3 regions of the Desulfobaculum sp. SPO524 genome follow, and region 3 is predicted to be linked to each of the others. Evidence: predicted binding sites of a transcription regulator. Region 3 holds the regulator's gene; each other region holds the start of a gene.
The links. Region 3 encodes sigma-54, which starts transcription at its own class of promoters, with help from an activator protein. Its sites were predicted from a motif close to CTGGCACGGNNNNTGCTT; they were not measured.

Region 1: ACI3L3_RS01635 (DUF5320 domain-containing protein) is a predicted target of sigma-54. The motif match lies at 3,752-3,769, and genes of this name have one in related genera.
Region 2: ACI3L3_RS15680 (NifB/NifX family molybdenum-iron cluster-binding protein) is a predicted target of sigma-54. The motif match lies at 4,638-4,655, and genes of this name have one in related genera.

What each region holds. Positions count from the first base shown of each region.
Region 1 is NZ_JBJDSB010000001.1:378,738-385,247, reverse strand. It holds gene ACI3L3_RS01650 (histidine kinase dimerization/phosphoacceptor domain -containing protein) at 1-994, opposite strand, end outside; gene ACI3L3_RS01645 (class I SAM-dependent methyltransferase) at 1,144-1,758, opposite strand; gene ACI3L3_RS01640 (alpha/beta hydrolase family protein) at 2,020-3,633, shown strand; gene ACI3L3_RS01635 (DUF5320 domain-containing protein) at 3,841-4,137, shown strand; gene ACI3L3_RS01630 (zinc ribbon domain-containing protein) at 4,230-4,478, shown strand; gene ACI3L3_RS01625 (NAD(P)/FAD-dependent oxidoreductase) at 4,695-5,333, shown strand; gene ACI3L3_RS01620 (pentapeptide repeat-containing protein) at 5,450-6,031, opposite strand; gene ACI3L3_RS01615 (NAD(P)/FAD-dependent oxidoreductase) at 6,477-6,510, shown strand, end outside.
Region 2 is NZ_JBJDSB010000006.1:54,338-60,847, forward strand. It holds gene ACI3L3_RS15660 (glycosyltransferase) at 1-1,084, opposite strand, end outside; gene ACI3L3_RS15665 (sodium-dependent transporter) at 1,508-3,010, shown strand; gene ACI3L3_RS15670 (MetS family NSS transporter small subunit) at 3,017-3,109, shown strand; gene ACI3L3_RS15675 (DUF2721 domain-containing protein) at 3,607-4,059, shown strand; gene ACI3L3_RS15680 (NifB/NifX family molybdenum-iron cluster-binding protein) at 4,286-4,627, opposite strand; gene ACI3L3_RS15685 (methyl-accepting chemotaxis protein) at 5,215-6,510, shown strand, end outside.
Region 3 is NZ_JBJDSB010000002.1:870,926-877,435, reverse strand. It holds gene ACI3L3_RS09535 (PTS sugar transporter subunit IIC) at 1-244, opposite strand, end outside; gene ACI3L3_RS09530 (PTS sugar transporter subunit IIB) at 297-767, opposite strand; gene ACI3L3_RS09525 (PTS sugar transporter subunit IIA) at 769-1,200, opposite strand; gene rapZ (RNase adapter RapZ) at 1,256-2,158, opposite strand; gene ACI3L3_RS09515 (PTS sugar transporter subunit IIA) at 2,161-2,610, opposite strand; gene hpf (ribosome hibernation-promoting factor, HPF/YfiA family) at 2,607-3,164, opposite strand; gene rpoN (RNA polymerase factor sigma-54) at 3,271-4,725, opposite strand; gene lptB (LPS export ABC transporter ATP-binding protein) at 4,950-5,672, opposite strand; gene ACI3L3_RS09495 (LptA/OstA family protein) at 5,674-6,177, opposite strand; gene lptC (LPS export ABC transporter periplasmic protein LptC) at 6,180-6,510, opposite strand, start outside.

The sequences.
Region 1 (6,510 bases), on a different contig from region 3:
AGGCCAGCGACACTGTAAGGGTGCCGGATTCGTCCTCGCTCCACGCGTACTTGAGGGCATTGGTGACCAGCTCATTGATGATGAGGCTGGTGGGGATGGCGCTGTCTACGGGCAAATAGACGTCGTCGACTTGCAGGTCCAACTGAATGGTGCGCTGGGGCGAGTGGTAGGTCTGCATCAGGTAGCCGACGAAATTGACGAGATACTCGTGGTAGTCGATGCGGGCGAGGTCCTGCGACTGGTAGAGCTTTTCATGCACGAGGGCCATGGATTTCACGCGGCTGCGGCTTTCCGTAAACACGGCGCGGGCGTGGTCGTCCTCAATGTGCTGGGATTGCAGGTACAGCAGGCTGGAGATGATTTGCAGGTTGTTTTTGACGCGGTGGTGGATTTCCTTGAGCAGGACTTCCTTTTCGCGCAGGGAGTCTATAAGGCGCTGCTCGGCGCGTTCGCGCTCGCGCATTTGTTCATTGAGGCGGTGGTTGGCTTCCAGCAGTTCGCGGGTACGCAGTTCCACGTCGCGCTCCAGTTCCTCGCGGTAGCGGACGCGGCGGTGCAGGTTTTTGGCGCGGGTGAGCGCCTTGGTGACGGAGCGCTCCAGAATGGACATGTCTTGAATGGGTTTAGTCACATAGTCCCACGCGCCAAGGCGCAGGGCCTCAATGGCGTCGTGCAGAATGCCCGTTCCGGAGACGACGATGACGGGCGTGAGTGGCGATTCGCGCGTGACGCTGGCCAGCACGTCCAGTCCGTCCACCTCCGGCATGCGCAGGTCCACCAGAATGAGGTCCGGTTGTTTATTGCGGAAGACGTCCAGACCAACACGGCCATTTTCGGCCTGTAGGACCTTATATCCACAGTCCTCCAGAAAAGCCTGAATGCTTTCCCGGATCATGGCCTCGTCGTCAATGGTCAAAATGGTGATGCCCGCGGCCTGTTCAGGGGGGAAAATGTCGCTTGCGGGCGTGGTGGACGTCATATCGGAGTCGCTCATCCTGTGTGCTCCTTGCGCGGTTGAAGACGAAGAACCTCAAGCCGGACCACGGAGTTATATGCGCCAGAGTCTACTGCATAGTGAAGAATGGAGTCAAAGCGTTTGTGGATGGCGGGCCTTCTGGGGCGCGGCAGGGAGCATGCGGCGCCTTACGGCTCCACGCGCGAGAGAAGGGCGTGCAGCCAGCGCTGATGGCTGCGGGCGGGGCGTGTATCCGGCGTGGTCCACACCCGGTCAAGGCGCAGGGTGGGCTGGGTCTCCACAAGTCGGCGCATTCTGTCTTCATCACAGCGGGAGAAGAAGAGCGTTCCGCCACGGGCCATGCCTTCGTCCGTGCCATGCTTAAAGGAGACATACAGCGTGCCGCCAACAACAAGGGCGCGCCCCAGCCGCTCAAGGGCGGTGGGCAGATCCGCATGGGGCACATGCAGCAGCGAAGCGTTGGCCCACACGCCGTCAAAGGCCTGCTGCCACGGGATGTCGTGAAAGGCGATGTGGTGCACAGGCAAGCCCGTGTTTGCGCGGGCTTCGGCCACCATGCGGGCGGAGGCGTCGCAGGCCGTCACATCATGTCCGCGCCGCAGGAAGACGAGGGCGTCGCGCCCGGAGCCGCAACCGGCGTCCAGTATGCGCGCTGGGCTTGGCAGGTCGGCAAGAAACGGCTCCCACGCGTGGGAGAGGTCAAGGTCTTTGGTCTCGGCCGTAAAGGTCCGGGCGTTGGCGTCGTAGTAGTCTGTGACGTTCTTGTAGATGCGGTGGTTCATTGGCGTCTCCTGCGGGCCAGCATAGTGGCCCGCCTTGAGGGAGGCAAGGGTGGACTCCGGCACGCGGCGGCTGGGGAAGCAGGACGCAGGGAAGCCTGCCAGCCGGGGCCGGGGAGGAGAGGACTTTTGCGGCGCGGTGCGCAAGGCCTCGCAACATATGAAGATACTGCGCTTTATGCCGCTCTGGAACTGGTGTAGACTTATGGGACCCGCGCCGGGTGCGGCATGGTGCCGCGCCGCGCGCCGTGAAGGAGCGGCTGGATGCGTTGGCTTCGGATACTCTGCGCCGTGGCGTCCACGGCCCTGCATGTGACGGTGCTTGCCGCCGCCATCTGGCTCGCTGGCGTGGAGTTGCGGCTCATCCCCATGCGTCCGGACGTCTACACCGTGGATATTGTGGACCGCGTGCCGCCGCTGGTGGCCGAGGGCCAGCACCCTGCCGCGCCGCCAGCAGAGCCGCCGCCACCAGAACCGCCACAGACTAAGCCGCCACAGGAGCAGACCTCCGCCCATCCGGCCAAAAAGCCTGTGGCGACGCCGCAACCCGCCACGCCGCCGCCCGCCCCACAGCGCCAGACGGCATCGCCCGCGCCGCGTCCGGCGGCGTCATCGGTGCCCTCTGCGCCGCCTTCTGCACCACCGAAATCTGGCCCGCCGCAGGCCAGCGCCCCAAAGCCTGTGAGCAGCCATGGCGCCGCGTCTGCACCGCCTCCACCACAGCCCGCCACTTCACAGCCCGCACCAGATGACGGGTCCGCCATGCCCGGCGCCTACACCGACGAGGAAGGCACCGTGCATGTCGGCGGTCTGCGTGGGTTTGCGGGATTCGCCCAAACCTTTGCGCTGGAGCGTTGCGGCGCGGATACCTTTGTGCCCGGCGATTATTTCGGCCACTACCACATGGGCGGGGAGCGTTTCGTCAGTATCATTGACGGGCGCGACGCCTTTGATGCTTTTTTGTTCTACGACTCGCAAACCGGGCTCTTCAAGGCGCTGCGGCGCGATGGGGAAATGGTTTTTGCCTACGGGCCCGACTTTTTGCCCGAGGAACCTGTGGAAGGCGTGGTAACCATCCTGCCCAAGAAGGACAGGTACAACAATCCGCTCATCAAAAAGCCCGCCCAGTTGATGTGGATGCCGCCGAATCCGCCCATGGAATACGGCACACGCATCACCTTCATGGAGGAGCCAATCACCATCACCAATAAGGGCGTGCGGCTTCAGGGGACCATTGTGCGCAGGCCGGATGTACCCATTCGCGCGGCGTTTGTGCTGGTGCACTGCGAGCACTGCACCCCGCAGGAATCGGCCCTGTCCATGGCGCGCCTGCTGGCCCTGCGTGGGTGCGCGGTGCTGGTGTACGACGGGCGTGGCTGCGGTGGGTCGGATGTGGTGACAGGGCCGCTGACCCGGACGCATCAGGTGAGCGACGCCCTCGCGGCGCACAGCGCCCTGCGCGCGGCAATGGATTTGCCCGAATCCCGCGTCGGGCTGTGGGGTGACGAGGGTGGGGCCGAATTGGCCCTGCTGGCGGCGAAGAAACTGGAGCAGGGCTTTTTGGTCTGCTCCCTTGTGACGCGCGGCCCGGCGCGGCGCACAGGGCAGGTCGCATTGGCGCCGCAGGGGCTGAAGGTGCCGTCCTTGTGGCTTCTTGCCGGGCCGGACCCGGCGCAGTCGTGGCGGGAGTTGCGGCGGCGCCTTGGCGCGGTGAAGGGGGCGTCGAGCCGCTTTGTCCTTCTCGGCGGACTGCAGGATGCGGCGGCCCAGCCGGAGACCGTCCTTCCTTTGCCCCTGCGGTATGGCGCGGCGTTTGTGGGCTGGAGCGATAAGCAGGGCCTGCCGCGCCCCGTATCACGCCGTGTGCGCACCAAGTAGGTGAGAGGGCGCAGAGTGCGTCGCAGAGGGGCTGTGGCGGGCGAAAAATGCGCCGTTTGCCCGGTGGTGATGGATCTGTATATTTTTGTATCCCTCTAATATTATGGGAAAAAATCCTGTGGCATGCCTTGTGCTGTGAATACAGAGAGGAGGAGCGCGTGGACGCGTTTCTTCCCCATGCAGTCACAATAGCAAAGGAGGAGCACTATGCCTGGGTTCGATGGAACAGGTCCTCTTGGTCAGGGACCGCGCACTGGCGGCGGTTTCGGGCGCTGTGGCTCGGCGGGGCCTGCTGGCCCTGCGGGCGGCGCGCCTCGCGGTATGGGACGCGGCTGTGGCCGTGGTTTTCGCGGTGGCATGGGCGGTGGCCGCGCCATGGGGCGCGGGAGCGGTTGGGGCGGCGCAGCGGCAAACTCGCGCGCCGTACTGGAGCAGCGCCTGAGCGCGCTGGAAACCGAGGCCGCCACCCTGCGTCAGGCCCTGCGTCGCGAGGGCGACGACTAACGCTCATCCCGCACCACCCCGTGCGGGGAAACGTCACCACAACTCGCCCGGAAGCAGGTCCGCTTCCGGGCGCAGAGTTCAGGAGGGAAAGAATGCCGATTTATGAATACAAGTGTCCGTCGTGTGGCAAGGTCTATGAGGCATTGCAGATTGGGGACGCCCCGGTCCAGCCGTGCGAATTCTGCGGCGCTGAAGGCGGCGAGCGTCTGCTGTCCACCAGTGCCTCAAGTGTTGGGCGCAGTACATTCCGCACGCCGGATGCCGGCGGGCGCGGGTGCTGTGGCAGCCGTCCTTCGGACAAGGGCTGCGTGCCCGGTTCCTGCTGCGGCAAGGTCCACTGATCAGCGGCGGCCATCATCTTTTGCGGCCCGGAGTCCTGCGGACTTTGGGCCGTTTGTGCGTCTGGAGAGCCCTGCGTGAGTGGGGGATTTGCGGTTGCAGTGCGCCGCGGTTTTGGGCAGACTGCACAGCTCGGCGCGGCATTGCCGCGCCTTGGCAATTTCCCAGAACTCCATGCCCGCAAGCCCTGCGGGACACATATTTCAAGGAGAATCCAGATGTCTAACCTCCCCGCGAGCTGCATAGCGCAGCGCGATAAGGAGACCTACGCCGTGCGCATCACTCCGCGTTCCGGCGTGGTGACCCCCGATGAACTGGAAGCCGTGGCCAAGGTTGCCCGCGAGCACAATGTGCCGCTGGTGAAAATCACCTCCGGCCAGCGCTTTGCCCTCATCGGCCTGAAGGAAGAAGCCGTCAATCCCGCCTGTGAGGCCCTGCCCTACAAACTGGCGGGCCACTACGTGCAGGCCTGCCCCGGCAACGCATGGTGCAAGTTTGGCACGCAGGATTCCCTCGCCATGTCCGACGCCATCGACCAGCGCTTCTCCAGCGCCACAGTGCCCGCCAAGATTAAGTTCGGCGTGTCCGGCTGCCCCATCTGCTGCGCCGAAAGCTATGTCCGCGACATTGGCCTTGTTGGCAGCCGTAAGGGCTGGACCATCGTCCTCGGTGGCAACTCCGGTAGCCGCGCCCGCATTGCCGACGTCCTCACCGAGGGCCTCAGCACCGAAGAGGCACTGGACTGTATCGACCGTTTCCTCGACTACTACCGCGAGAACGGCAAAAAGAAACAGCGCGTCGCCCGCTTCGTGGAAGCCCACGGCATCGACGCCATCCGCGAGGCCCTCGGCCTCTAGTCAGCCCCGCGCTGACTACCCCCGTATGAAAAAGGCGGGACCGCTCCTGAGCGGTCCCGCCTTTTGTTGTTGTGTGGGGGATGAGGGACGGCACGAGCCGCCTGTGCCCGCCAAAGCTACACAAGCGTAATGTCAAAGTTGCGTAACAGGGAGACGGCCTCGGGGAGGGAGAATTTGGCTTTGGTGATGGTGTTGTCCTCGGCGCTGATGAAGTAGTTTCGGGCCGTGGTGAAGTCGGTTTTGTAGAGATTGGCGTTACTAAAGCGGCAGCCCTCAAGGTCGCAGTCCTCGAAGCTGGCGAGGGAAAGGTTGGTGTTGGAGAATGTGCCGCCCCGGAAGGTTGAACCCGTAAAGCGCATGCGCTGCAGGTTCATATTGGCAAAGGAGGCCTCGTCCAGCAGGCAGTCCGTAAAGCTGGCCCGAAAGAACCCGCCGCATTCCCCCCAGTTGATGCCAAGGAGCTTGCAGTCCTTGAACGCCCCGTCCACCATCCGCGCCCCGCGAAATCCCGCCAGCGTCATATTGCACCGCTCAAAATGGCACTTCTCAAAAAAGCTGAATCGCAGGCTGGCCGTTTGGAGGACGCAATCCGTGAATGTGCAGTTGTAGAATTCAATTTCAGAAAGGTCCGCATCAGCGAAATCCTCACCCTGGAAGCGGGTGCCAACGTATTCGCCTTCGGGAAGTGTTGTGGGCATGTTGTGCTCCATGGCGCTGTGTGTCTGTGGCGTGGCGAGTGAGGATACGTCTGCCGTGCGGGAAACTCAAGAGGCCGCGGCGAAGTGTGGGGCCGCCAATGGCGGGTGGCGCGGCGGGGATGGTGCCGGCGTTGCGGCTGTTGATTGGCGCTGGGGCTTCGTGGTGGGGGTGAAGGGCGCGGCATGAAGGGGGAAGCGCGGGAGAGCGGTTTCGTATGCTCGGGCTGTGGGCGCAAGGAGGCGTGAGGACGCCTCTTTCCGTGCTCAGGACAGCGAATGGAAAGGAATTTGTCTACTTTTTTACAGTTATTTGAGGGACATAGATGTTGCTCTAATGCCTTGCCTTGGGCAGACTGTGTGGTCTGAGTGGAGAAGTCAGAGGGTGCCGAAAGGCATAACGTCCTATCCGCAGAAGGCTGCGGCAGACTGTTTCAAGGAGGCCAAAATGATCGAGCTCCCGAGCGGTTGTGTCAAACAGC
Region 2 (6,510 bases), on a different contig from region 3:
TCCGGGCTTCCTCATCGTCCGGCATTTCATCAAGATGAAAGGCCAGCACCTGCAACAAGTCCGCATCGCTTCCAAGCCCGCGCAAAAGCTCCGCCAAGGCAAGCACGGCGGCGCGGTCGTGACGGTTGGCCGCAAGGGCGGCGTCCAACAGACGAATCGCGCGGGCCACCTCCCCCCCGTCGGCAAGGGCGCGGGCCTCCTGCGCCACCGGCGGTCTTGGCTGGGCATCCAGCGAATACGGCGGCGCGCTCGTTGGCGCAGCGTGCACCACGGACGGCGGACAGTGGGCCTTGGGGATATAGGCCACCCATGTACCGTCAAGGCGCACAGGCAGTTGGGGAACGCGCAACAGGGGCATGGGGTGCCTGTCGTCGACAAGAAGGGCATGCTCGTGGGTCAGCCATTCAGGTGGGACGCCAACCCCCAAAAAATCCGGGGCCTTGCGGTGGATGGCGAGGAGCGCGCGGCGGATAAGGTCTGCCCAGTCCCGGTGAGCGCCACGCAGGGCCTCCACGGAGAGAGGTACGCCAAGGGTGCGGCGCGGCGCGACCAAAGCGTTCATGACCACGGCGGCGTCGCGGTGGTCCACAAAACAGGCGTCGTCTGTAACGGCCTCGGGCTGGCAGATGTCCCCTCGCGGCGAACGCTCCCACGCTTCCCCGCCGCCACGGCACAGCCACGCCGCAGGGCCGCCCCCGTCAGCGAAAAGTTCCATGCCGCCACTGCCCGGCGCAATTGGCGGCGCGCCGCACGCGCGCAGTCCCGGCGTCAGCACCAGCCGCACGGCCCCGCGCGGGGCGTCCGCGGCCATCTCCCGCGGGGGCGGAAGGGGCGGCGACACATGCCGAACGCCGCCGGGGAAAATCCGGGCCAGCACATCCGCCGCCGCGCCATCATCCATCCAAAACGTCGGACACACGCCCCACGCGTCATATATGGACAACGCCGTGGCAACAGCGGGCACAACATCGCGCCCGGAAACCGGCAACAGGTACTGGGAACAGCCATTTTTCCCTTTCGAAAGCACATTCGCGCAGGACGTGACCACAAGCCCTCCCGTGCAGAGAGTACAGAGTCTGGGCATACATTCCTGCTGCTTTTCTACTATAAAAAAAGCACTTTGAACACGCCGGTTCACACGCCGCCAGCGCCTTCCCCGATCACAAGACCAAAACGACGCATTTTGCGCCAGAACCAGCCCAAAACGGGCGCAAAAGTCGCCTGTTATGGGCGTTTTCTAGCAAAAGTGACCCTGTAATGTGAATTTGTCTCTAGACTTTGTGCATCAACAGGGGTATTCAGCAATGCTTATCCACAATCGGGGTTTCAGGCCTGTGGTTTCGTTGTGAAAAGCTCCGCTTGGGAGGGAGCTTCCCCAACAAAACCGGCACCGTGCCCCGACGGTGCATAACGAACCGAGACGAACCCAAAAGGGGTTGCACACCTCAGGGGTATGCAATGGGCTCTCCCGGTTCAGCAGAACCTAATCGCATAGGGAAGGTGAATAATGACTGAAAGAGAACAGTGGGGTTCGAGGATCGGTTTCATCCTCGCGGCCGTCGGCTCCGCCATCGGCCTCGGCAACATCTGGCGTTTTCCGTACATGGCGTATGAAAACGGCGGTGGCGCATTTCTGATTCCGTACATCTTTGCCATGCTGACCGCTGGCATCCCCTTCATGATCCTTGAATTCGGCCTTGGCCACAAATTCCGCGGCAGCGCTCCCAAGACTTTTGCCGCCATCAATCCCAAGTGGGAGTGGCTGGGGTGGATGCAGGTGCTGGTTGCCGCTGTTATCGCCGTGTACTACGTGGCGATCATTGGCTGGTCCATCGCCTACACCGGCTTTGCCGTCACGCAGGCATGGGGAACCGCGCCCAAGGACTTTTTCTTTGGCGAATTCCTCGCGCTGACGGGCTCGCCCTTTGAACTGGGCAGCCTGCGGCCGATCATCCTCGTTGCCACCATTGTCGCATGGGGCGTAACGTGGGCGGCCTGCATCTCCGGCGTGAAGGCCGGCATTGAACGCGCCGTCAAGGTGCTGATGCCTACGCTGTTCATCCTGCTGATGGTCATGATTTTCCGGGTGGTGACCCTGCCCGGCGCCAATGAAGGCCTCAACTGGCTCTTTAAGCCCGACTTCAGCGCACTGAGCAACTATAAGGTCTGGGTGGCCGCCTACGGACAGATTTTCTTCACCCTGTCCATTGGCTTCGCCATCATGATCGCCTACTCCAGCTATCTGCCCAAGAAGTCCGACATCAATAATAACGCCTGCATGACGGTGTTCATCAACTGTGGCTTCTCCATGGCCGCCGGCGTGATGATCTTTGCCGTCCTCGGCTACATGGCCGCCAAGCAAGGCGTTGGCGTCAACGAAGTGGTGTCCGGCGGCGTGGGACTGGCCTTTATCACCATCCCCACCGCCATCAACCTGATGCCCATGCCCGCCGTGTTTGGCACGCTGTTCTTCCTGGCGCTGACCATGGCCGGCATCAGCTCGCACATCTCCATTGTTGAGGCCTGCATCTCGGCCTTTATGGACAAGATGGAATGGACCCGCCGCAAGACCGTGAACATCATCTGCGGCACGGGCTTTGTGGTCTCGCTGGTGTTCTGCTCCGGCGCGGGCCTGCTCATCCTCGACATCGTCGACCACTTCATCAACAACTTCGGCATCATGGGCGGCGCAGTTGTGGAGATCTTCCTCATCACGTGGCTGTGCAACCTTGATGTGGTTCGCGACCACGTGAACCGCAACTCCGAATTCTATGTTGGTACGGTTTGGAGCGTGTGCTTGCGCTTCGTCACCGTGCCCATGCTGGGCTTCCTCTTCGTCACCAACCTCGTTGGTGACCTGAAGGCCCTGTACGGCGGCTACTCGCTCATCAGCATCGTGTCCTTCGGCTGGCTCGTTTTTGCGGCCACCGTGGTCATCGGCATCGCCATGCAGGCCAAGACCAGCCCCGCAGGCTACATTGGCTACACCGACAACTCCCTCAAGAGGTAAAAAGATATGACGACCGGAGCAATCATCATGATGGTCATCGGCCTTGGCATCACGTGGGGCGGCGCCGCCCTCTGCCTGAAAAAGGCCATGAAAAAATAGCGACCCTTTCGCTACTGCAATGGATGGGAGAGTGCCTGAGGGCGCTCTCCCTTTTTTTATGCATGAGGGCGCGGGCGAGGGCGCACCGCGCGCCGTTTTTCATGCCCCTGTAGAGCGGTGCGCCTGCTGAAACAGGCCCCAAGGCGCGCCGCACAGGCCACCAGCCCATCCAAAGCGGCAATGCGCCAGCACGACAATACAGTCGCACAGACGACACACAACACCATGCGCGGCCCAATTTCGCGCCACTTGCAAAGGCGAGCGTATGGGTTTTATACGTTTTTGCATGGCATTTTCGCCTCTGCGGCAGAAAAAGCGCATACGCATGCGATACACTCAGATTGTTATGCGTCTGGCTGGCGCTGGCAGAGGCTGGTTGCGCGCTTTTGCGCGTAGCCGCCCAAAGCCGTCGTTGACCCCCTAGCGGCGGAGGCGTAAGCCGCCAAGCTGCGCTCATGCGAGGTCGAGCGCTCTACTACCACCCTAAGGAGATACACATGACCATCGAGGCACTGACACGTGTCCTCCAAGCCTGCATCAGCCCTTGCGTGCTGATATCGGGCGTAGGACTGATTGTCCTTTCCATGACCAACCGGATTGGCCGCCCCATCGACCGCATCCACGTCCTGCAGGACAGGCTGAAGACAGCATCCGAGTCCGAAGCCGTCCTGCTCCACAAGCAGATTGACCTGCTGTTCAAGCGCTGCCGCGTGCTGCAGACCGCCATCAGCCTTGCGCTGTCCAGCGTGTTCTTTGTTAGCGTGATCATCTTGTGCCTGTTCGCCACCTTTGTGGTGGAGCTTCAGCTGCAGAACATCATTGAAGCCATGTTCTTTGCCGCCATCATCTGCCTGGTCTTTTCCATGGTCTTCTTCCTGTGCGACATCCGCATGACGCTCAACTCTCTGCAGGTTGAGCTGCACCCGCACGCCACGTCTTCCGACACGTAGCGCCCAAGACTTTGTCTGACGCAAAGGGGCGCGCCATGCGCCCCTTGCGACGGCATTCCCGCCCCGCGCGCCCGTGCGCGCCTCTTCTGGTCATATCTGCCCAGCTGACGCGGCCCCGCCACCGTGCAGTCATCGCACCCACGCACAAAACGCGCGCAGCGGCGCAATATGGCCACACACGCGCTCCGCGTTTGAGCTGGTTTCCACTTTGCGGTCAGGTCTTGCGCTACACGCCCTCGCGCATTAAGGCCGTAAAGGCGGCTATGGCGTCATCCACCGTCCCCGTAAAGGGGTAGGAGACCTTCACGCCCGCCTCGCGCAGAGCGCGCGCCGCCTTGGCGCCGCAATTGCCCGCCAAAACAGCCTCCACGCCCAGCTCCGCAAGCGTCCGCGCCACATTGACGCCGCAGCCCTCCTGCTCATCACGATGGGGATTGGGCACGGCGGTTTCCTCGCCTGTGGTTGTGTCGCAAATATAAAAGTAGTCGGCGCGGCCAACCACCGGCTCCACACGCGCTGTGCGCGTGGTCCCCGCACTGCAAATGGCAAATCGTGTGTATATTTTCATACCCGGACCATAGCAAAGCCAGTGCCACCGCCTCAAACGCCCTGTTTTCTCGCCATTTTCCCGTGTGAGCCTTCTCCACAGCTCCGCAAGCTGGGCGCAAAATGCGCCGCCCGTTATTTTCCGCGCCCCACGGGGATATTCAGCGATGTACCACATTCCGTTTCGTACGCAACAATATGGAGAAATCGCAATCTAGCACCGGAGCCAGCGCGTTTTGGAGCAAAGCACTATTGACGCATTCGCACCGGACGTTTATCCAAAACCACAAAGTAAACGCTCACCTAACAAAAAACGCGTAACCTGCCGATATCCCCTGCACAAGGAACATCGTTTTACGCAAATGGATGAGGAGACGGGCGATGCGATTTTCATCCGCAGCATGCTGGTGACGGCGCCACCGCACCAACGACGCACTGGGCGCATGTTCTGGAGGACAGCACAACACATAACCCGCTTGCCATACGAGACGAGCACAACCCGTCAAGCATCCGGGCCACACAACGCGCCACGCCGTGGGGGGCACGGCGCACCCGGTTTTGATGGTTGCCGCGCAAAGAAGCAGCGCGGCGGAGCAACGGAGCAGAGTCGTGAAGATCAAGAGCATAGCAACGGAATTTATTCTGGCAGTCGTCGTGGTGGTGGGGCTGTCCGTCGCGGCCATTGTCCTGTACGCCAACCACGCCATCTATCAGCTGGAGCTGGCGAACAATACCGCGTTCATGAACAAGCTGGCCGACTCCCTCGTGCAGGAGATTGACGACTTTTCGGGGGAGGGCGTGTCCATCGCCAGCAGCCTTGCCGGACAGCGCGGCATGATGAACGCCGCCGTGCGCGACACCGCCTATATCGTTAACAGCCAGCTGCGCGACATCGTCAAATCCAACGACAGGCTGGACACCGTGTTGCTCTTTAACCGCGACGGCAAAGTCGTCTCCGGCTTTGACGCCAACGGCCAAAAGCTCCGCGGCAAAAACGTCAAAGACGAGCCCTATTTCAGCGGCATCGCCAACGGCGACGAAGCCTTTGTGGACAAGAACCTTACGCCCTCGCCCTTTACCGGAGCCACGGTCATGAACATTGCCGCGCCCGTCACCCGCGGCGGGGAGTTGGTGGGCGGCATCCTTGTCTGCGCCAACTGGGACAGGTTCGCCGCCAACGACATTCTGTCCCTGACCATCGGCGCAAACGGCTACCCCATCGTCTTTGACCAAAACATGCGCACCATCGCCCACCCCGACCCGGCCCTCATGTTCAACGCCCCGCGCGGCAGCGCCCTTGAACAGCAGATTCAAAACGTGGGCAACGGCACCACGGAATATACCTTTGCCGGCGTCACCAAGCTCGGCGTCTTCCGCCGCGCAGAAGGCATAGGATGGAGCGTTCTGCTCAACGCCCCCAAGGCCGAACTGCTTGTAAAGGTCACCGCCATCCGCAACGTTCTGCTGTGCATCGGTGCGGCGGCCATCCTCTTCGTCATCATCGTCATGGGCGTATTGTTCCGCCGCCTTGTTGTCCGCCCGCTGGCCACCATCAACACCTTTTCCGAGCGCATTGCCGCCGGCGACCTCAGCGCCACGCTCACCGGGTCCTTCACCCACGAAACGGCGCGCCTCGCCAGCCACATCACCGCCATGACCGAGGAACTGAAAAGTAAACTCTCCTACGCACAGGGCATTCTGGACGGCATTGCCATGCCCTGCGCCGTGGCCGACACCACCGAGCGCATCACCTTCCTCAATGCCGCCATGGTGGACGCCGTTGGCCGCACAGGAGCGCCCGAGGACTACCACGGCATGACAACAGGCGAGTTCGCCTTTGGCGACGCCACGCGCCCCACCGTCCTCGGCAAAGCCCTGAAGGAAAACACACAGATTGCCAGCGAG
Region 3 (6,510 bases):
CCACCTCGGCGGGCGTGCTGAAGCCAAAAAAGTGCACCAAAGTGAGCGCGGCAAGGTTCGCTGCCGCGGCATTGGGGGGGATAAACGTCCCAGCGGGGATGAGGTCGAGCCAGAACAGCTCAAAAAATGCGGAAACACTGAGGGCGAGGGTCATGTCGCCAGTGACAATCCCCCAAATGAGGCCCTGCACCATGGGGCGCTCAAGAATGCCGACAGTGACGGCAAAACGCCCGAGAGAGCTCAGGGCAAAAAAAAACCGACCGCCACAACCGTGGCAATGCTCGCAAGCGGAGTTCCTACCATGTTCGTCTCACATGCACGGGTTCCGTCGGCACGCAGCGGAAGTCGAGTTCCACGCCGGTGGACGAGAAATAGCCAAGACAGTCGTTATCTTCCTCGGAGAGGGATACGTGGGCGCACAGCTGCTGTTTGCCTGGTCCGTAGTGCAGGTTGCCTAGGTTGAGCACACCAAAGCCGAGGCCATCTTCATGGGCACGGCGGGCGTCCTCGCACGAGGCGAAGAGGACCAGCACATCGGGGTCCGGGTCCGGCCCGAACTTGGCATGCATAAACGCGGCAAGCCCCGCCACGTCCACAAAACACTTCTCCACCCCGTGCGGGATGGCAAGCCCCATAATTTCCTGCCGCAATGGATCGTGGGCCACGTCGTCATTCGCAACGACAATCCAGCGCGACTTGGTGAAGGGGAGCCACGTTTCGATAATCTGACCATGGATCAGTCTGTTGTCCACGCGCACCCAATACATTTTAGCCTTCCGCGACTTTGCGCCGCAGAATTTCGCCTGCGACGACAATACCCTGACAGCCGGCGCTTGCGGCTTCGCTGGCAAGGTTTTTCAGTTTCATGGATCGGGTACCAAGCACCTTGAGCAGCATGGGCAGGTTCACGCCGGTGATGACCTCCAGCGGCCCGGAGCCCATAAGGGACAGGCTGAGATTGGTGGGGGTGCCACCAAACATGTCGGTCAGCATCAGCACGCCGGCGCCTGCATCGACGCGTTCCACGGCTTCGCGCAGGTTCTGGAGAATTTCGTCCATCTCCTGATCCACGCCCACACCGATGGCTTCGCAGTATTCCTGCTCGCCAAGGATGACCTCGGCGGCATTCAGCAAATGCTCGCCGTACTCCGCGTGGGTGACGATGACCACACCGACTGTCTTGGTTGTCTTTTCGCTCATGATACCCGCTAGCGCGCCACTTTCGGCGCGAATGGAATTTCGTCCTTCACCCGCCTCATTCGAGGTCGAGATGCCTGTGCTCAAGAAATACGGAATACTCTGCCTGACGCAGAGAGTCAAAGACGGCTTCGGCCACGGCGACGGACCTATGCCTGCCGCCGGTGCACCCAATGGCAACCGTCAGCCTGTACCGCCCTTCCCGCGCGTAGCACGGCAGGACATAGTGCAGGAAATCAAGCTGTTTCTCAAGGTATTCCCCGCCCTCTGGCGAGCGCAGGACAAAATCGGAAACCGCCTTGTCACGTCCCGTCAGGCTCCGCAGAGACTTCTCAAAGTACGGATTCGGCAAAAAGCGCAGGTCAAAGACAAGGTCCGCGTCCGTTGGCACCCCGTGCTTAAAGCCAAAGGTCACCAAGTACACGTGCAGGCCATAGCATTTGTCCTGCAGGAAATTCCACTTTTCCTGCAACGTGCGGCGCAGGTCGTGGATGGAATAGTCCGAGGTGTCGATGACAAGCTCGGCCAAGTCACGCACCGGGGCGAGCAGGCGGCGCTCCTCCACAAGGGCGCGGTCCAGCCCGACGCCCTGCTCCAGCGGATGCGGACGGCGGGTGGCCGCATACCTGCGGCGCAGCACATTTTCTCCGGCTTCAATAAACACCACGCGCGGCTCCACGCCGCTTTCGGCAAGGATGCCCCGTGTCTGTTCCCATTTGGCGGTAAAGTCAGAATGGCGGACGTCCAGCCCAAGGGTCAACCCTCGATGGTACACCTCTTTCTGACGGCGAAACAGGTCCACGAATTCGGGGATAACATCCGGGGGCAGCCCGTCCACGGAGACGAAGCCAAGGTCTTCAAAAACCTTCAGGGCAGTGGATTTGCCCGCTCCGGAGAGTCCGGAGAGGATAATGACGGGAAAATCCGGCTCGGCGGCCGCTCCCGGCACAACAGATTCCATGCTTAGGCTCCCTTGATAAGGCGGACCAGTTCGTCCTTATCGCCAGCCTCCAAGAAGGCCGTGCGGAACTTCTCATCCTTGAGAGTGCGCGAAATGTGGGCAAGGATGCGCAGATGCATCCCGGCCACCTTTTCCGGCGCAAGCACAAGAAAGAAGATATGACAGGGCTTAAAGTCCAGCGCATCAAAGTCAACGCCCTCGCGGCTTCTGGCGGCAACAACGACGATGTCGTCCAGCCCTTCCAGCTTGCCGTGGGGGATGGCGATGCCGTCGCCGATTCCTGTGGTACCCAGGGATTCCCGCTCCAGCAGGACTTCCTTGGCATGTTCAGGGTCAATGCCCTGCACATGCTGCGCAGCCCCGGCCACAAGTTCGGCCAGAACCGAAGACTTGGTTCTGGCCGAAAGTTCAGGGAATATCAAATCGCTATCGACAAAATCTCCGAGCTTCATTCGTACATCCCGGGATCAATGAGGCCATACTCGCCGGTCTTGCGGCGGTAGATGACGTTGACCCGTTCGGTTTCAGCGTTGCGGAACACGAGGAAATCATACTTGAAGGTGTCCAGCTGCATGGCGGCCTCGTCGGCCATCATGGGCTTGGGCGTGTAGGTGTCGGCCTGCACGATGACAGGGCCGGATGCGGCGTCCATGTCCTCGGCGTCGAATCCGGCAAGGGCGGCGACGTCTTCCTGGCGCACGGTGTCGCGCGCGCGGCGGCGGTCCTTGTCCTTTTCACGCGTCTTGCGGACCTGTGCGGACATCTTGTCCAGCACAAGGTCGATGGAGGAGTACATGTCTTCCGACTCCTCAACGGCGGACATATTCATATTGTCCCCGGCAAGCGAGACCTCCGCGATGTGGCGAAACTTCTCCACACTCATGTTGATCTGCAATTCGGCATTGCCGGTATCGGCGTACTTGATCAGCTTTTCAAAGCGCTTGCGGGCATACTGCTTGAGATGGTCCGAAGGCTCGAAATTCTTAAAGGTCAAGCTGATGTTCATCGACGATCCTCCTTAACTGCTGGGGTTGGATCGAATACTCACCATATTGGAAAGTGTACTTGCATTCAGCCTGAAAATAAAGGGTGTTGTCGCCACTCCGCCCCTCCTAAAAGACCTGCTTGCGTTTGGAGGAGGACGGTATGCCGAGGGAGCTGCGATATTTGGCAACAGTTCGCCGTGCGATGTTGACCTGAAGCCGCCCTTTGAGGATATCGGCGATTTTCTCGTCCGAAAGAGGCTTTTTGGTATCTTCCTTTCCGATGAGTTCCTTGATGTGCGCCTTCACGCTCTCGGAACCGACCTGTGATCCGTCGTCCATACCGAGGGCGCTGTTGAAGAAAAATTTCAGCTCGAACACGCCATGGGGCGTGGACACATACTTGCTGGTGGTGATGCGGCTGATGGTGGATTCGTGCATTTCGATGTCGTCTGCCACATCCTTGAGGATGAGGGGCTTCAGACGGGTCACGCCATGCTCGAAGAACCCGCGCTGGAAGCGCACAAGACTCTCCATAACCTTATAGAGGGTCCGCTGGCGCTGGTACAGGCTTTTCATCAGCCACTGGGCGGAACGCAGGCGCTCGTTCAGGTATTCCTTCTCCGGCGCGCCGCGCCCATCCTTCACGGAATCGAGATAGAAATCATTAACCGTCAACTGCGGCAAACCGTCGTCATTGAGCACGATGACGAAGTCGTCCTCGTACTTGTAGACGTGCACATCCGGGCTGACGTACTGCGCCTCGCCACTGCCAAAGGCAGCACCGGGCATGGGGTCAAGGGTTTGCAGAAAGTCGAGGTATTCCTTGAGGCCTTCGAGGGTGAGGCGGAACTTGCGCGCCAGCGGCTTGTAGCGGCGCTTTTCAAGGTCCTCCAGGTGGTCGCTGACGAGGGAGTGCAGGATGGGGTCGTCGTATCCGTTGACCTCAAGCTGTACGAGCAGACACTCGCGCGGGTCGCGGGCGGCAACGCCCACGGGGTCCATGCGCTGAACGCGGTGCAGCGTTTCCTCCACGGCGTCCACGGAGCATTTGGCTTCCTCGGCGATTTCCTCAACGGTGCTTTGCAGGTACCCCTGCGAGCCAAGGTTGCCGAGGATAACCTCTGCGATGTCCACCTGCTCCGGCGTCATGTCCGAGAGGCGAATCTGCCATTCCAGATGCCCTTCCAGCGATGGCTTGGACGAGAGACGGGCCTCAAAGGACAAGCCCTCCTCCGGGATTTCCGCTTCACGCGCCGAGGACTGCCGCCCCGTGGAAGAGAACTCCCCGAGGTAGTTTTCCCAATCCGCGCCCTGCATCGCGTCCTGATCGCCAACGCCATCGGCCATGGCTTCGCCGTTGTCTACGGCTTCTGCCGACCGGGCGTCCTGCTCGGCCTCGGCCTTCTCCTGCGACGGCTCGACGGCGGCCTCCTCCAGAAGGGGATTCTCGAGGAGTTCCTGCTGGACCATGTCCACCAACTCCACGCGGGAGAGCTGCAGCAGCTTGATGGCCTGCTGCAACTGCGGTGTCATGACCAGTTGCTGAGAGAGCTTGAGTTGTTGTCGTAGTTCAAGTGCCATGTTGGCTTATGTCTTCTTGCGAAATGTTGGCGTTGCAGATTCCGTATCAGGCTGCCCCGTCAAAGGGGGCGGAAGTGCGACAGTGCCTACGGCATCTAAAAAAAATGGTGCTTGTGCGGACTTCGTTACCGACCGCACAAGCACCATGCCACATTCACAACAAGCTTGCAACCAAGACTGGCAAGGTTCTTGAATATAGGGATTTATATAGAATTTCCGGAAGGTTACAGACAGAACCCCTCGCCAAGGTAGACCCGGCGAGCCTTCGGATCGGCACAAATTTCTTCCGGAGTACCGCTCAGGATGATGCGGCCTTCGTAGACAAGGTAGGCCCTGTCGCAAATGCGCAGGGTTTCGCGGACGTTATGGTCGGAGATAAGCACGCCAATGCCCTTCTCTTTCAGCCCGCGCACAATTCCTTGTATGTCATCCACGGCGATGGGGTCAATCCCCGCAAAAGGCTCGTCCAGCAGCATGAATTTCGGATTTAGGATAAGCGCGCGGGCAATCTCGAGCCGCCTGCGCTCGCCGCCAGAGAGGTGCATGGCCTTCTGGTCCGCAAGGCGCGTAATGCCCAGCTCGTCCAGCAACTGGTCCGCGCGCCGCTTCTGCTCTGCGCTGTCCAGTCCGCTCTGCTCCAGAATAATCTCCAGATTCTGCCGCACGGACAGCTTTTTGAAGATGGAGCTTTCCTGCGGCAGGTAGCTCATGCCGAGGCGGGCGCGCTCGTGCAGGGGCAGCATGGTGATGGCCTCGTCATCAAGGTGCACCGCGCCGCCGTTGGGCTTGATGATGCCCGCCAGCATGTAGAACGTGGTGGTCTTGCCCGCGCCGTTGGGGCCAAGCAGACCAACAACCTCGCCCTGCGCCACGTTGACGGCGATATCCTGCACAACCTTGCGCTGCCCGTAGATCTTGCACAGATCATTGGCTGAAAGGACACTCATGCTACTTGCCGCCCCCGTCAGCCGGGGTGAAGAAGATGGCTTCCACGGGTGCGTCGCCACTTTCCACTTCGCTGCGGTTGTCCTTGAGCCACAGGCGGATAACCTTGCCGGCAATGCTGTTTTCGCCATCCTTGAGCACGGGCTTGCCGGTGAGGGTCAGCAGACCATCTTCGGCGGTGTACACAGCCTTGCGGCAGGTACCGGTCTTGCCCTCGCGCTTCAGCCGCACGTTGCCGGTGGCAACGATTTTGCGGATGGTTCCGGGCGTATCCGGCGTATCGGACGGGGTGAGGTGCACTGTCATCTTGTCGGACCAGATTTTCATATCCGGCCGGGTGACGAGCACATCTCCCGTAAAGACGACGGTCTTGCCGCTTTCGTCGTAGACGGTTTTCTGAGAGGTGATTTTGGTCGGTACGGTATCGGCGGCCGCGGCAAATGCCAGCGAGGCCGCTACGAGCACACCCGCAAGGGCGAGTGCGGCGGTGCGTGCAAACGTCTTCAAGGCTACTTCTCCCTGCCCGGGGCGGCCATGCCGTCCATGACGGACTCCACGCCCCCGGTGGCGGTGATGACATTGGTGGAAAGATCATAGACGACTTCCGGCGCGCGGAGGGTCATGCCCTCGCGCACAATGCGGACATCCTCGCGGACGGTGATAATCCGCGCCTCGCCGTCATAGTCCAGACGCTTGGAATACACTGTAGTATCGCCACTTGTCACGACAACTTCGGGCCACAATTCCGCAGACCCCGTCGCCTGATCAACGCGGCCCTTGGGAGCCACGATGTGCACCGGCTCCCGGCCGTCCTTGGTCCAGTCGATAACGGGAGCCTCA